Regions from separate parts of the Streptomyces sp. NPDC048057 genome, predicted to be linked through region 2. Evidence: riboswitches for the same ligand, from Rfam matches in the RefSeq annotation. Region 2 holds a riboswitch; the other holds the start of a gene.

What was found. A riboswitch is a leader RNA that binds a small molecule or an ion and turns the genes downstream of it on or off. The one in region 2 is predicted to bind cyclic di-AMP.
Region 1: another riboswitch for cyclic di-AMP. It lies ahead of AB0E05_RS28635 (M23 family metallopeptidase); the one in region 2 lies ahead of AB0E05_RS05485 (M23 family metallopeptidase).

The regions. Positions count from the first base shown of each region.
Region 1 covers NZ_JBEZNF010000028.1:72,225-79,839, reverse strand. Annotated here, with positions in the region: gene AB0E05_RS28650 (DNA topoisomerase IV subunit A) at 1-916, opposite strand, end outside; gene AB0E05_RS28645 (pitrilysin family protein) at 1,232-2,578, shown strand; gene AB0E05_RS28640 (pitrilysin family protein) at 2,575-3,972, shown strand; cyclic di-AMP (ydaO/yuaA leader) riboswitch at 4,291-4,450, shown strand; gene AB0E05_RS28635 (M23 family metallopeptidase) at 4,464-5,243, shown strand; gene AB0E05_RS28630 (HPr family phosphocarrier protein) at 5,422-5,703, opposite strand; gene AB0E05_RS28625 (GNAT family N-acetyltransferase) at 5,894-7,615, shown strand, end outside.
Region 2 covers NZ_JBEZNF010000004.1:38,806-46,420, forward strand. Annotated here, with positions in the region: gene AB0E05_RS05465 (Mrp/NBP35 family ATP-binding protein) at 1-285, shown strand, start outside; gene lhgO (L-2-hydroxyglutarate oxidase) at 848-2,077, shown strand; gene trmB (tRNA (guanosine(46)-N7)-methyltransferase TrmB) at 2,369-3,211, shown strand; gene AB0E05_RS05480 (PrsW family intramembrane metalloprotease) at 3,295-4,614, shown strand; gene AB0E05_RS05485 (M23 family metallopeptidase) at 4,864-5,856, opposite strand; cyclic di-AMP (ydaO/yuaA leader) riboswitch at 5,868-6,013, opposite strand; gene AB0E05_RS05490 (PP2C family protein-serine/threonine phosphatase) at 6,300-7,397, opposite strand; tRNA gene AB0E05_RS05495 (tRNA-Met) at 7,553-7,615, opposite strand, start outside.

The DNA of each region.
Region 1 (7,615 bases), on a different contig from region 2:
TGAGGTCCTTGACGTCGGCGATGCCCTGGAGCTTCTTGGCGCCCACCAGGTCCTTGATCTTGGAGATCACCTTCTCCGGGCCGACGGTGAAGGGCAGTTCGGTGACGACCAGGCCCTTGCGGCGGGGGGTGACGTCCTCCACGGTCGCGGTGGCGCGGATCTTGAACGTGCCGCGGCCGGACTCGTACGCGTCGCGGATGCCGGCGAGGCCCACGATCCGGCCGCCCGTCGGCAGGTCGGGCCCCGGCACGTACCGCATCAGGGTCTCCAGGTCGGCGCCCGGGTGCCGGATCAGGTGACGGGCCGCGGCGATGACCTCGCCGAGGTTGTGCGGCGGCATGTTGGTCGCCATGCCGACCGCGATGCCCGAAGCGCCGTTGACCAGCAGATTGGGGTACGCCGCCGGGAGGGTGACGGGCTCGCGTTCCTGACCGTCGTAGTTCGGTGCGAAGTCGACCGTGTCCTCTTCGATGGACTCCGTCATCAGGGAGGTCGCGTCCGCCATCCGACACTCCGTGTACCGCATGGCGGCCGGGGGGTCGTCATTGCCGAGCGAGCCGAAGTTCCCGTGGCCGTCGACGAGGGGAAGGCGCATGGAGAACGGCTGTGCCATGCGCACCAGGGCGTCGTAGATCGACTGGTCGCCGTGCGGGTGCAGCTTGCCCATCACGTCGCCCACGACGCGGGCGCACTTCACGTAGCCCCGGTCCGGGCGCAGCCCCATCTCGTTCATCTGGAACACGATCCGGCGCTGCACCGGCTTCATGCCGTCGCGCGCGTCCGGCAGGGCGCGCGAGTAGATCACCGAGTACGCGTACTCAAGGAAGGAGCCCTGCATCTCGTCGACGACGTCGATGTCGAGGATGCGCTCCTCAAAGTCGTCGGGCGGCGGGGTTTTCGTGCTGCGGCGGGCCATTGCGGCTGCTGCTCCTTCACGACCGGATCGGGCAAGTGACGCCGACCATTGTGGCCCGTCGCACTGACAACGCCGACCGCGACCCGGGAACACCCGCGCGAAACGCGGTGAGTACGACCGGACGGGACCCCCGTGCGCCCGGCCGACTACGCCCATGGCGAAGCGCAGCTTTCGCCAGGTGTCAGCGCGCTTGCATACAGTGGCAGGGCAGGCCGGGTACGAAGCAGCGCCCGTCGGACGGGACGCCTTCGTCGAACGCCACGCACTGCGGTGACGACCAGCGACAACAGCGCGATCGAAGGGACGTACATGCCCATGGGTCACACGGCCACAGCTCAGGCCGGTTCGGGCGGCCTGACAGCGACGGAGCACCGACTGGCCAACGGCCTGCGCGTGGTGCTCTCCGAGGACCACCTGACCCCGGTCGCCGCGGTCTGCCTCTGGTACGACGTGGGCTCGCGCCACGAGGTCAAGGGCCGCACCGGCCTCGCCCACCTCTTCGAGCACCTGATGTTCCAGGGCTCGAAGCAGGTCGAGGGGAACGGACACTTCGAACTGGTGCAGGGCGCAGGAGGCTCCCTGAACGGCACCACCAGCTTCGAGCGCACCAACTACTTCGAGACGATGCCGACCCACCAGCTGGAGCTCGCGCTCTGGCTGGAGGCCGACCGGATGGGCTCGCTGCTGGCCGCCCTCGACGACGAGTCGATGGAGAACCAGCGCGACGTGGTGAAGAACGAGCGCCGCCAGCGGTACGACAACGTCCCGTACGGCACCGCGTTCGAGAAGCTCACCGCCCTCACCTACCCCGAGGGCCACCCGTACCACCACACCCCCATCGGCTCCATGGCCGACCTGGACGCGGCGACCCTGGAGGACGCCCGCGCCTTCTTCCGCACGTACTACGCGCCGAACAACGCGGTGCTGTCGGTCGTCGGCGACATCGACCCCGAGCGGACCCTCGCCTGGATCGAGAAGTACTTCGGCTCCATCCCCGGGCACGACGGCAAGCAGCCGCCGCGCGACGGCTCGCTGCCGGACGTCATGGGGCAGCAGCTGCGCGAGGTCGTCGAGGAGGAGGTGCCGGCGCGCGCGCTGATGGCCGCGTACCGCCTTCCGCACGACGGCACCCGCGAGTGCGACGCCGCCGACCTCGCCCTGACCGTTCTCGGCGGCGGCGAGTCCTCCCGCCTCCACAACCGCCTGGTGCGACGCGACCAGACGGCCGTGGGCGCCGGCTTCGGGCTGCTGCGGCTGGCCGGCGCGCCCTCGCTGGGCTGGCTGGACGTGAAGACCTCCGGCGGGGTCGAGGTCCCGCAGATCGAAGCCGCGGTCGACGAGGAGCTGGCCCGCTTCGCCGAGGAGGGCCCCACGGCCGAGGAGATGGAGCGCGCCCAGGCCCAGTTGGAGCGCGAGTGGCTGGACCGGCTCGGCACGGTCTCCGGCCGCGCCGACGAACTGTGCCGGTACGCCGTGCTGTTCGGCGACCCGCAGCTCGCGCTGACCGCGGTGGACCGGGTGCTGAGCGTCACCGCAGAGGAGGTCCGCGACATCGCCCGGGCCCGCTTGCGCCCGGACAACAGGGCGGTGCTGGTGTACGAGCCGCTGCCCGCCGCCGACGACGCCGCCCAGAACGACGCAGGAGAGGGGGCGGACCAGTGACCGACGCCGCCGAGCCGCTGACGACGATGGACTTCCACCCCATGCCCACGTCCGGGGAGCCCACCCCCTGGGCGTTCCCCGCGCCCGGGCGCGGACGTCTCGACAACGGCCTGACCGTGCTGCACTGTCACCGCCCCGGCCAGCAGGTGGTGGCGGTGGAGGTCATCCTCGACGCCCCGCTGGGCGCCGAGCCCGAGGGCTTCGACGGGGTGGCCACGATCATGGCCCGCGCCCTGTCCGAGGGCACGAAGTCCCGGTCGGCCGAGGAGTTCGCGGCCGAGCTGGAGCGCTGCGGCGCCACGCTCGACGCCCACGCCGACCACCCCGCCGTCCGGGTCTCCCTGGAGGTCCCGGTCTCCCGGCTGCCCAAGGCGCTCGGGCTGCTCGCCGAGGCGCTGCGCGAGCCCGCGTTCGACGACGGCGAGGTCAAGCGGCTGGTCCGCAACCGCCTGGACGAGATCCCGCACGAGACGGCCAACCCGGGGCGGCGCGCTGCCAAGGAGCTGTACCGGCGGCTGTTCCCCGCCTCGCTGCGGATGTCCCGGCCCCGCCAGGGCACCGAGGAGACGGTGACCCGGATCGACTCGGCCGCCGTGCGGGCGTTCTTCGACGCCCACGTACGGCCGGCCACCAGCACCGTGGTCGTCGTCGGCGACCTGACCGGCGTCGACCTGGACGAGCTGCTCGCGCAGACGCTCGGCGCGTGGGCGGGCGACACCGCCCCGGCGCACCCCCGGGCCGAGACCACCGCCGACGACACCGGACGCGTGGTCGTCGTGGACCGTCCCGGCGCCGTGCAGACGCAGCTCCTGATCGGCCGGATCGGCGCGGACCGGCACGACCGCGTCTGGCCCGCCCAGGTCCTCGGCACGTACTGCCTGGGCGGCACCCTGACGTCCCGCCTGGACCGCGTGCTGCGCGAGGAGAAGGGCTACACCTACGGCGTACGGGCCTTCGCGCAGGTGCTGTGCTCGGCGCCGGACGGGTCGGGGGCCGCGCTGCTCGGCATCAGCGGCTCGGTCGACACGCCCAACACCGGTCCCGCGCTGGCGGACCTGTGGCAGGTGCTGCGCACGCTGGCCGCCGAGGGGCTGACGGACGCGGAGCGGGACGTCGCCGTGCAGAACCTGGTCGGGGTCGCCCCGCTGCGGTACGAGACGGCGGCGTCGGTCGCCGGCACCCTCGCCGACCAGGTCGAGCAGCACCTTCCGGACGACTTCCAGGCGCAGTCGTACGCACGGCTGGCGCAGACGGGCACGGTGGAGGCGACCGCGGCGGTCGTGAGCGCCTTCCCCGTCGACCGACTGGTCACGGTGCTCGTCGGCGACGCGGCGCAGATCGCGGAGCCGGTGCGGGCGCTGGGCATCGGTGAGGTGACGGTGGTCAAGGGCTGACGGAGCCCGCTGACGACAGAGCCCCGGTGTCCGTGGACGCCGGGGCTCCGTCATGGGGTCGCCTCGGTGATGGCAGCGCACCCGTGGTCACACTTCGGGCACACTGACGCCATCGGACCGTCACCCGACGGCCGTGCGTCCGTTGCACGTTCGCCGTCCGGGCGGCGCATCTCCCCGTCGAATGTCCTTTTTGATGGGAAGTCGGGCGACACGTGCTGTGGCATAGCCAACAAAGATCGTCGTTTGTTTGGTGAACGCGAGCGGGCCCGCCTAGCGTCGATCCGGCTGTTCGCCAGGAGCCCGCCGCACCCGCGGCACGGACAGTCATCGCCGAGTCCCCGCCGGGCGTGAGCCCAGGGGAGCCGGGGACCCAGTCCCCCGGGGTGAATCGGCCCCTCCGCGGCCTGCGGAGGAGCCGTAGGAGACCTTCCTCTCTCCGAACCCGTCAGCTAACCCGGTAGGCGAGAAGGAAGGAAAGGACCGGACCCTCCATGGCGTTCGCCCGCCCCACCGGGAAGCACCGTGCCCCCAGCCGCGTGACGCGCAGGAGCGCGAGCCTCGCCGGCGCCGCGACCCTCGCCACCACCGGGGTGATCGGCACCCTCGCGTCCCCCGCGTTCGCGACGGAGAACGAGCCGAGGAACGACGGCGACACCGGAAGCCTGAGCGCCGAGGACACCGGCACGCTCCAGATGCTGGCCGCCACCGACACCCTCGCCGAGCAGGTCACCGACCAGGCCGTGGGCCAGAAGCGCGAGGCCGTCGCCCGCGCCGAGGCCGCGGCGGAGGCGAAGCGCAAGGCCGAGGCCGAGCGCAAGGCCGCCGAGCGGGCCGCCCGCGAGGCCGAGCGCCAGCGGCTGATGAACTCCTACCAGCTGCCCGTCGCCGGCTCGCAGGTCACCACCTCGTACGAGGCCAACAGCTCGCTGTGGTCCTCTGGCAGCCACACCGGCGTCGACTTCCACGCCTCCTCCGGCACGCAGGTGGTCTCCGTGGGCGCGGGCACCGTCGTCGAGGCCGGCTGGGCCGGCTCGTACGGCTACAACGTCGTCATCAAGATGCGGGACGGCTCGTACACCCAGTACGCCCACCTCTCCTCGGTCACCGTCGGCGAGGGGCAGGCCGTGATGCCCGGCCAGCAGATCGGCCGCGCGGGCTCCACCGGCAACTCCACCGGGGCGCACCTCCACTTCGAGGTCCGCACCAGCGCGGAGTACGGCTCGGACGTGAACCCGGTCGCGTATCTGCGCGCCCGCGGCGTGAACGTCTGACCCCCGCGACTCCCGTTCCGGAAGGGCCCCGGCGCACCGCGCCGGGGCCCATCCGCATGCCGCGCGTCTTCGCGCGGGGAACGGCAACGCGAGGAACGGCAAAAGGCGCCGATCCGAAGGATCAGCGCCTTTGACGCGGTGTGCGCCGCGTGCCCGTGAAGGCCGAGCGTTGGGTGGCTCAGACCGTCTCCGGCAGTTCCTCCAGCCCTTCGGCGACCAGCTTGGCCAGCCGGTCCAGGGCGGCGTCCGCGCCGTCGGCGTCGGAAGCGAGGACGATCTCCTCGCCGCCCTGCGCGCCCAGGCCCAGCACGGCGAGCATGGAGGCGGCGTTGACCGGGGTGCCGTCGGCCTTGGCGATCGTCACGGGGACGCCGGAGGCCGTGGCAGCGCGGACGAAGATGGAGGCGGGTCGGGCGTGCAGGCCCTCGGCCCAACCGACGGTGACACGGCGCTCAGCCATGGTGTTGCCCTTCGAATCAGCTGTTGTCTAGACCAGTCCCGGTCAGTCTCTCACGACGCTCCGGGTGCTCCTACCGACCGTAAACCCCCGGCCCGGCGGCCCCGGGCAGGCCCCGTCCCGCCGGGGCGATGGTGCCCGAGTACGGTCCAACCGCACCACCGCCGGGCCTCGGCGCCGTACGATTTCTGCCATGCAGACCGAGCGGGACCACGCCTACCCCGACCACTGGGAGGCGGACGTGGTGCTGCGCGACGGCGGTACCGCGCGCATCCGCCCCATCACCGTCGATGACGCCGACCGGCTGGTCAGCTTCTACGAACAGGTGTCGGACGAGTCGAAGTACTACCGCTTCTTCGCGCCCTACCCCCGTCTGTCGCCCAAGGACGTGCACCGCTTCACCCACCACGACTACGTGGACCGGGTGGGCCTCGCCGTCACCGTGGGCGGGGAGTTCGTCGCCACCGTCCGCTACGACCGGATCGACGAGCACGGCCGGCCGGCCAGCGCGCCCGCCGACGAGGCCGAGGTGGCCTTCCTCGTCCAGGACGCCCACCACGGCCGCGGCGTCGCCTCCACGATGCTCGAACACATCGCGGCGGTCGCACGGGAGCGCGGGATCCGCCGGTTCGCGGCGGACGTGCTGCCCGCGAACACCAAGATGATCAAGGTGTTCCGGGACGCCGGGTACACCCAGAAGCGCAGCTTCGAGGACGGCTCCGTCCATCTGACGCTCGACCTGGAGCCGACCGCGGAGTCCGTCGCGGTGCAGCGGGCCCGGGAGCACCGGGCCGAGGCGCGGTCCGTACAGCGGCTGCTGGCGCCGCGGGCCGTCGCGGTCGTCGGCGTCGGGCGCGCGCCCGGGGGAGTGGGCCGCACCGTCCTGCGCGACCTCGTCGGCGGCGGCTACACCGGCCGCGTGTACGCCGTGAACCGCGCCTTCCCGCCCGAGTGGCAGGAGGTCGACGGCGTCCCCGCGCACCGCTCCGTCGGCGAGGTCGTCGAGCGGACCGGGGAGCCCGTCGACCTCGTGGTCGTGGCCGTCCCCGCGGAGCGGGTGCCCGAGGTCGTCGCGGACTGCGGGGAGCACGGGGTGCGCGGACTGGTCGTGCTGACCGCGGGGTACGCGGAGAGCGGCGCCGAGGGCCGGGTCCGCCAGCGCGACCTGGTCCGGCAGGCCCGCTCGTACGGCATGCGGATCATCGGCCCCAACTCCTTCGGCGTCATCAGCACCGCGGCGGACGTGCGCCTGAACGCCTCGCTCGCGCCCGCGGCGCCGGCGCCGGGGCGGATCGGCCTGTTCACCCAGTCCGGGGCGATCGGCATCGCGCTGCTGTCGAGCCTGCACCGGCGGGGTGCCGGTGCCAGCGGAGTCGCTGGTGTCGCTGGTATCTCGACGTTTGTGTCCTCCGGCAACCGCGCCGACGTCTCCGGGAACGACTTCCTCCAGTACTGGTACGAGGACCCGGACACCGATGTCGCCCTGCTGTACCTGGAGTCCATCGGCAACCCCCGCAAGTTCACCCGGCTCGCCCGCCGCACCGCGGCCGTCAAGCCGGTCGTCGTCGTCAAGGGCGCCCGGCACAGCGGCAGCCAGCCGCCGGGCCACGCGGTGCCCAGCGCCCGCATCCCCGACGCGGCGGTGGACGCACTGCTGCGGCAGGCGGGCGTCATCCGCGTCGACACCGTCACCGAACTCGTCGACGCGGGCCTGCTCCTCGCCGGCCAGCCCCTGCCGGCCGGCCCGCGCGTCGCGATCCTCGGCAACTCCGAGTCCCTGGGCCTGCTGACGTACGACTCCTGCCTCGCGGAGGGCCTGCGCCCGCTGCCCCCGCTGGACCTGACGACGGCCGCGTCCGCAGCGGACTTCCGCCAGGCGCTGTCCCGGGCCCTCGCCGACGACGGCTGCGACGCG
Region 2 (7,615 bases):
CCCTGCCCGCACTGCGACGAGATGGTCGACGTGTTCGGCACCGGCGGCGGCCAGAAGGTCGCCGAGGGTCTGACGAAGACGACCGGGGCGAACGTGCCGGTGCTGGGCTCCATCCCGATCGACGTACGGCTGCGGGAGGGTGGCGACGAGGGCCGGCCGGTCGTCCTCAGCGACCCGGAGTCGCCGGCGGGCGCGGCGCTGCGCTCGATCGCGGGGAAGCTCGGCGGCCGGCAGCGCGGCCTGGCGGGCCTGAGCCTCGGCATCACGCCCCGCAACAAGTTCTAGGGCCTGTCTTACGGATCAGGCTGGATCAGGGTGGGGGTGCCCCCACGCCCTCCGGGCGTAGGGGGAGGGGTCTGGTGCCGTGGATCTCAAGGCGGAGGATGGGGGTACTCCCCCACGGCTACGCGTGGGGGCGCCCCCACCCGGGCCGCTAGGCCCAGGGGGAGAGCCAATGCGGTGGGGGTACCACCGTGCCCGCAGGGCACAGGGGGCCGTCGGCGACCGACGACAACGCGGCGTGGGGGCACCTCCCGGGCCGAAGGCCCAGGGGGAGCGGCACCAGGGCACGCGAGCCCAGCAAGATCCGTAAGACAGGACCTAGGTCCTGTCTGGAGTTCCAGCGCGGGAGAAGGAGCGGCGACTGGTGCCGTCGAATCCAAGGCGGAGGAGGGAGCCGACGCGGAGTGTCGGCGAGTGACGACAACGCCGGAGGCGGCGGTGCCGAGCGTCGCGACGCCGCGGGGGAACTCCAGACAGGACCTACGGGTGCACTCGGTCCGCCGCACCGGCGGCACTGTCAGTGGTGGGGTGCACCATCGGGGTGGGAGGTGGCGCGGTGACGGCGATGTCTGGGGCGGGGCGGACCGGGGGGACCCGGACCGGCTTCGACTGCGACGTGCTCGTGGTCGGCGGCGGGATCGTCGGCCTGTCGACGGCGTACGCCCTGACGCGCTCGACGCCCGGCACCCGCGTCGTCGTCCTGGAGAAGGAGCCGGCCCCGGCGCGCCACCAGACCGGCCGGAACAGCGGCGTGATCCACAGCGGGATCTACTACCGTCCCGGCTCGCTCAAGGCGCGGTACGCGACGCGCGGCGCGGCCGAGATGGTGAAGTTCTGCGCGGAGCACGGCCTGCCCCACCGGGTCACCGGCAAGCTGATCGTCGCCACCCGGCGCGACGAGCTGCCCCGGCTGCACGCCCTGGTCCAGCGCGGCCGGAAGAACGGCATCCCGGTGCGCGAGCTGGGGCCTGCGCAGATCACGGAGTACGAGCCGCAGGTGCGCGGCCTCGCCGCGATCCACGTCGGCACGACGGGCGTGTGCGACTTCGCCGCGGTCGCCCGGGCGCTGGGCGAGGCCGCGCAGGCGGCCGGCGCTGAGGTCCGGTGCGGCGAGGAGGTCGTCGCGGTGGACCGGCGGCCCTGGGGCGTCGCGGTGCGCACCGCGTCCGGCGCGGTCGTCCGGGCCCGCGCGATGGTGAACTGCGCGGGGCTGCACAGCGACCGGCTGGCCCGGCTGACCGGGGACGACCCCGGCGTGCGGATCGTCCCCTTCCGCGGTGAGTACTACGAGCTGGCGGACCCCTCGCTGGTGCGGGGCCTGGTGTATCCGGTGCCGGACCCGGCGTTCCCGTTCCTGGGCGTCCATCTCACCCGCGGCCTCGACGACCACGTCCACGTCGGCCCGAACGCGGTGCCGGCGCTCGCCCGCGAAGGGTACGGATGGAACGTCGTGCACCCGCGCGAGCTGGCGTCCACCCTGGCCTGGCCCGGCAGCTGGCGCATAGCCCGCCGGCACTGGCGGTACGGGGCGGGCGAGCTGCGGCGCTCCCTGTCGAAGCGGGCGTTCACGACGGCGGTGCGGGAGCTGTTGCCGGCGGCGGAGGAGGACGGTCTGCGGCGGGTGCCGGCAGGGGTGCGGGCCCAGGCGGTCGGGCGGGACGGGGCGCTGGTGGACGACTTCCTGATCCACGAGACGAGCCGGGTGGTGCACGTCCTGAACGCGCCTTCGCCTGCGGCGACGGCGAGCCTCCCCATCGGCCGCGCGATCGCCTCCCGCGCCCGCGCCCACCTCTAGGGCCTGTCTGCGCCATGCCAGCTGCGGTGTTCCAGCGCCTGCGGCTCGTCTGTGGTTGCCCGCGCAGTTCCCCGCGCCCCTAAACCCCCTGTCCGTGCCCCGCAGACGAAAGACGGGGCCAGCACATCAGGGGCGCTGGGGGTACCCCCGTGCCCGCAGGGCACAGGGGCGGAACTGCGCGAGCAACCCGCCACCGGGGCGCAGGCGCCCGAGGACCGCGGCCGGCATGGCGCAGACGCGGCCCCAGGAGCGGAGCCGGAGCCGGAGGCGCAACCGTAGAATGGGCGCATTGTGTCGAAGCTGCGTCATCACACCCCAGAAGAAGCCTCCGCTCCCAGCCGGGACCGGGGCGAGCCGCGTTTCCCCGGCGGGCCCGCCGCCGACCCCGCCGGATCGCACCACGAGCGGCGGATCCGGAGTTTCCAGCCGCGGCGGAGCCGGGTGACCACCGGGCAGGAGGACGCGCTGCGGCGGCTGTGGGGCGCCTGGGGGCTGGACATCGACGGGCGGCGGGTGCTCGACCTCGCCGAGATGTTCGACGGGCTGCCCGTCGTCCTGGAGATCGGCTTCGGGATGGGCGAGGCCACCGCCCGGATGGCCGCGGCCGACCCCCGCACCGGCATCCTCGCCGTCGACGTGCACACCCCCGGCCAGGGCAATCTGCTGGCCCTCGCCGAGCGGAACGGCCTGACGAACGTCCGGGTCGCCAACGGCGACGCGATCATCCTGCTGCGCGAGCAGCTCGCGCCGGGCGCGCTCGACGGGATGCGGGTGTACTTCCCCGACCCCTGGCCGAAGAAGCGCCACCACAAGCGCCGGCTGATCCAGCCCGAGTTCCTGACGCTGGCCGCGCGCTGTCTGAGGCCGGGCGCGGTGCTGCACTGCGCCACGGACTGGGAGCCGTACGCGGAGCAGATGCTGGAGGTGCTCTCGGCGCACCCGGACTTCGAGAACGCGTGCGCCGACGGCGGCTTCGCGCCGCGGCCCGACTTCCGGCCCCGTACCCGCTTCGAGGGGCAGGGGCTGGACAAGGGACACGTCGTACGGGACCTCCTCTTCCGGCGCGTGGCGCCCCCCGCCGGTTCCGGTCCCGAAGGCGTCCCCCAGCAGCAGGCCGCCCCCACATCGTCCTGACGGGGCCGTCACCGGGCCGGTCCGCGGCCACGGAAACCGATTCCGCCTCGCCGACTGTCACTGGTCCTCGTTAGGGTCGTCGGGTGTCCGAGCCGCCGCCCCCTCCCCGGTCCGCGCCCCAGCAGGCGCAGCCGGTGTTCGACGCGCTGCCCGAGCGCTCCCACTGGCGCTACAAGCCCCGTCGCGCCTCGCAGCTGTGGCGCAGCAGGGCGATCCGCGTCGGGGTGCTGATCACCCTGCTGGCGCTGTGCGGCCTGGTGATCCTCGCGCTGGTGCGGGAGCAGACGGGCACCCGGGGCTTCCTCGTCGGCCTGGGGCTGGCCACCCTGCCCGTTCCACTGCTGCTCGCCGCGTTCCGCTGGCTGGACCGGGTCGAGCCGGGCCCTTGGCGCCACCTCGTCTTCGCATTCGCCTGGGGCGCGTTCGCCGCCGCCCTGGTGTCGCTCACGGCGAACACCTTCGCGGCCCGTTGGATAGCCACCGCCACCGCCGACCCCTCCAGCGCGGACACGCTCGGCGCGACGGTGGTGGCCCCGGTCGTCGAGGAGAGCGCCAAGGCCGCGGCCGTCTTCCTGCTCTTCTTCTTCCGCAGACGGGACTTCACGGGCCTGGTCGACGGCGTCGTGGTCGCCGGCTTCACCGCGACCGGCTTCGCCTTCACCGAGAACATCCTCTACCTCGGCCGGGCCTTCGACGACGACCAGTCGACGGGCTCGGAGGGCTTCGAGTCGATGACGGCGGCGACCTTCTTCGTACGGATCGTCATGTCGCCGTTCGCGCACCCGCTGTTCACGGTGCTCACGGGCATCGGTTTCGGGCTGGCCGCGCTGGCGGCCCGCCGGCGCAGGTTCCGCCGCACCGCCCTGCCGCTGCTGGGGCTCGTCCTCGCCATGGGCGTGCACGCGCTGTGGAACGGTTCGGCGTCGATGCTCGGCCCGTTCGGCTTCTACGCGGTGTACGCGCTGTTCATGGTCCCGGCCTTCGGCCTGCTGACGTGGTTGACGATCTGGTCCCGGCAGCGGGAGTTGCGCACGGTCTCCACGGCGCTGCCGGCGTACGCGGCGGCCGGCTGGCTGGCGTCCGCCGAGCCCTCCGCGCTGGCCTCCATGCGGGCGCGCACCGCGGCCCGTGACTTCGCCCGGCGTACGCAGGGGTCCGCGGCGGCGCACGCGGTGGCGGAGTACCAGCGCTTCGCGACCTCGCTCGCCTTCCTCCGCCACCGGGCGCAGCGCGGCGCGGTCGACCCTGACTTCGTCGCACGGGAGCAGGAGTTGCTGCACCACATGTGGCGGCGCAAGGAGGTGGCGAGCCCGGCGCTGACGTACGCGGCCCGGGCGACGGGCGCGGTCCGGGTGCCCCCGCCGTACCGGGACTACGAGGGCTACAACCCGTACCGCGTGTGACGCGGGGACGTATCGCTGGCCAAGATCCGGCGGAAAAGACCGACGGCCCTGGCGTCGGGGGGTGACACCAGGGCCATCGGCGATTTCGGGGACGGCGTACGAGCACGGCCGGCAGCCGGCTGAGGGCGCACGAGCGCGCCCCATGCCCAAGAGCCGGAAGAGCTCAGGGAACTCAGCAGTGCGAGGAAGCCGGCGCCCGCTCGTCGCAGCCGTCGTCGGGCCAAAAGCTCAGGGCCCGGGACTCGCTGCTCAGACGTTGAGGTTCTTGCTCTGCAGCCAGGACGCCGGGTTGATGGTGGCACCGCCCGGGGTCTTGACCTCCATGTGCAGGTGCGCACCGGAGACGTTGCCGGTCGCGCCCACGCGCCCGACGCCGTCGCCCGCGACGACCTTCTGGCCCGCGCTCACGCCGACCGTCTGCATGTGGGCGTACATGATCTCGGTGCCGTCGTTCAGCTCCAGGATGACCTGGTAGCCGTACGCCGGGCCGGACCAGCCGGCGAACTTGACCGTACCGGCGCCCACGGCCTTCAGAGGGGTGCCCGCCGAGGCGACGAAGTCGAGGCCGGTGTGCTGGCCGGAGGACCACATCGAACCGGACTGGCCGTACGTCGCCGAGATGCTGTACGAGGAGAGCGGCAGCGCGAACATCTTCGCGAGCTTCGCCTTGCGCTCCTCCTCCGCCTTGGCCTTGGCCTCCGCCTCGGCCTTCTTCTTCTCGGCCTCGGCCTTCGCCTTGGCCTTCGCGCGCGCCTCCGCCTCGGCCTTCTCCTTCGCGGCCTTGTCGGCGGCGGCCTGCTTCGCGGCCTCGGCCTGGGCCTGCTGCTGCTCGGCCTGCTGGAGGATCCTGGAGCGCAGGGCCTCGCCGGCGCCGCCTTCGGCGGTGGCGCCCATGGCCATCAGCTCGCTGGAGCCTTCGGTGGACGGCTCGTTACCGTCATCGTCCTTGCCGTCGCCGCCCCCGAGACCGTCGGGGAGGGAGATGGCGACCGGGGGCTTGTTCTGGGCGGTGGCGATGCCACCCGCGCCGACCGCGGCGATCACACCGACGCCGAGGACGGTGGAGCTACGGGCGAAGGCCCTGCGCTGCTGGCGCAGGACGCGGTGGCGACCGCGCGAGGAGCCGACCGTGTCCGCGCTGGGGTTCCACTCGCCGTACGAGCGCTCGGCCCCGTTTTCGCTGAAGGCACCGGTCCTGGAGGACCCGGCAGGAGCTTCCGGGGCAGGGCTGTTGGACGCCACTGAGGCGTACTCCTTTCCTTCCTTCTCGCCTACCGGGTTAGCTGACGGGTTCGGAGCAGGAAGGTCTCCTACGGAACGCTTCGCAGGCTGCGAAGCATCCGATTCACCCCAAGAGGTGGTTCCCCGGTTCCCTTGCGGGATTCGGCGCGTGCGCACGGCGTCGCCCTGACGGCGACTGGGACGACCGCGCTGCGTTATCGAACGTTAATAGACACCCGGACCGGATTCCAAGCCGGTCCCCATGATCGTTAACGAAGATCGCGGAACCAACCGGGACACAAGCGGCCGGATTCGGGCGACTTGAGCGGCCCGAACGAGGTTTAACCCGCACCTCGACCCTGCCATGGCCCTGACAGTACGTCAGATGGCGTGCTCCGAGCAGTCGTTCGACTACGCTGCGTGGACCGTCGGCGGGAGCTGGGGTCTCTCCTACGGATCAGGCCCTAGGCGGGCCGGGTGACCGCCAGCAGCGCCATGTCGTCCGTGGAGCCGCCCCCGGTGTGCCGGCGGACGTCGTCGATGAGCGCGTCCAACAGCTCCCCCGGGCCCGGGAAGGCGCGCCCGACGAGCCGGCTGCCCGGCTCATAGAAGGCTCCGGACGCGTCCCGCGCCTCCGACAGGCCGTCCGTGTAGAGCAGCAGCGTCGCCCCCGGCGGCATCGGGTGCTCGTCCACCCGGTCCGGCCACTCCCCCAGCGACTGCATTCCGATCGGCAGCGCCGGCTCCCCCGGCGCCAGCCGCCCCAACCCTCCGTCGCCGCGCAGCAGCAGCGGCTCCGGGTGCCCGCGGTTCACCAGCCGTACGACCCCGAGGCCGTGCGGGATCTCCGCGATGACCGCGGTGGCGAACCCCTCGAAGGCGTCCACGTCGGCCTCGCCCCGCCGCCCCGCCTCCCGGGTCAGCGCCCGCTCCAGCCGCTCCGCCACCCCCTCCAGGGCGCTCTCCTGCTCGGCCGCCTCGCGGAACGAGCCGATCAGCACGGCCACCGCCTCCACCGCGCCGAGCCCCTTGCCCCGTACGTCCCCGACCACCAGCCGCACCCCGTGCGGGGTGTCCTGCACCGCGAAGAGGTCGCCCCCGATGAACGCGTCCGCGAGCGCCGCCTCGTACCGGGCCGCGATCCGCAGCCCGCCGATCTCCTCGGCGGGGGTGGGCAGCACGGCGCGCTGCGCGGTCTCGGCAATCACCCGGGCGGAGGCCAGCCGCTCGTTGCTGCGCGCGACGACCCGGTTGATGAAGAGCGCGAGCACCGAGACGGTGAAGACGGTGGTCAGCTCGGTGTACGCCTGGGTCTGCCCGAGCGAGTGGTTGTAGACGTCCAGGGCCAGCTCGGTCAGCACGGCGAAGGCGCCGGTCGCCAGCGTGACGGCCCAGGAGAAGAACGGGGCGGCGATCAGCGGGGCGGCGGTGAACATCGGCACCGCCGTGAACTTCCCCGGGGTCGAGAGGTCGTAGACCACCCCGACGATGATCATCAGCGCCGGCAGCATCCGCGCGAAGCGCCGGGCACCGAAGTTGTTCCGCTGCTCTTCCTCCGCCACGGGTGCTCTCCTCCCCCCTCAGCCTCGGTGCGGCGGGCACGGACGGCGAGCCGGCTGGGCCGGTCGGGGGACGCCCGTGGAGCCCGGGCGGGCGGGAGAACGGGAGAACGACCACGGCCCGGCACTCGAATCGAGTGCCGGGCCGTGGCCTTCAGTAGCGGGGACAGGATTTGAACCTGCGACCTCTGGGTTATGAGCCCAGCGAGCTACCGAGCTGC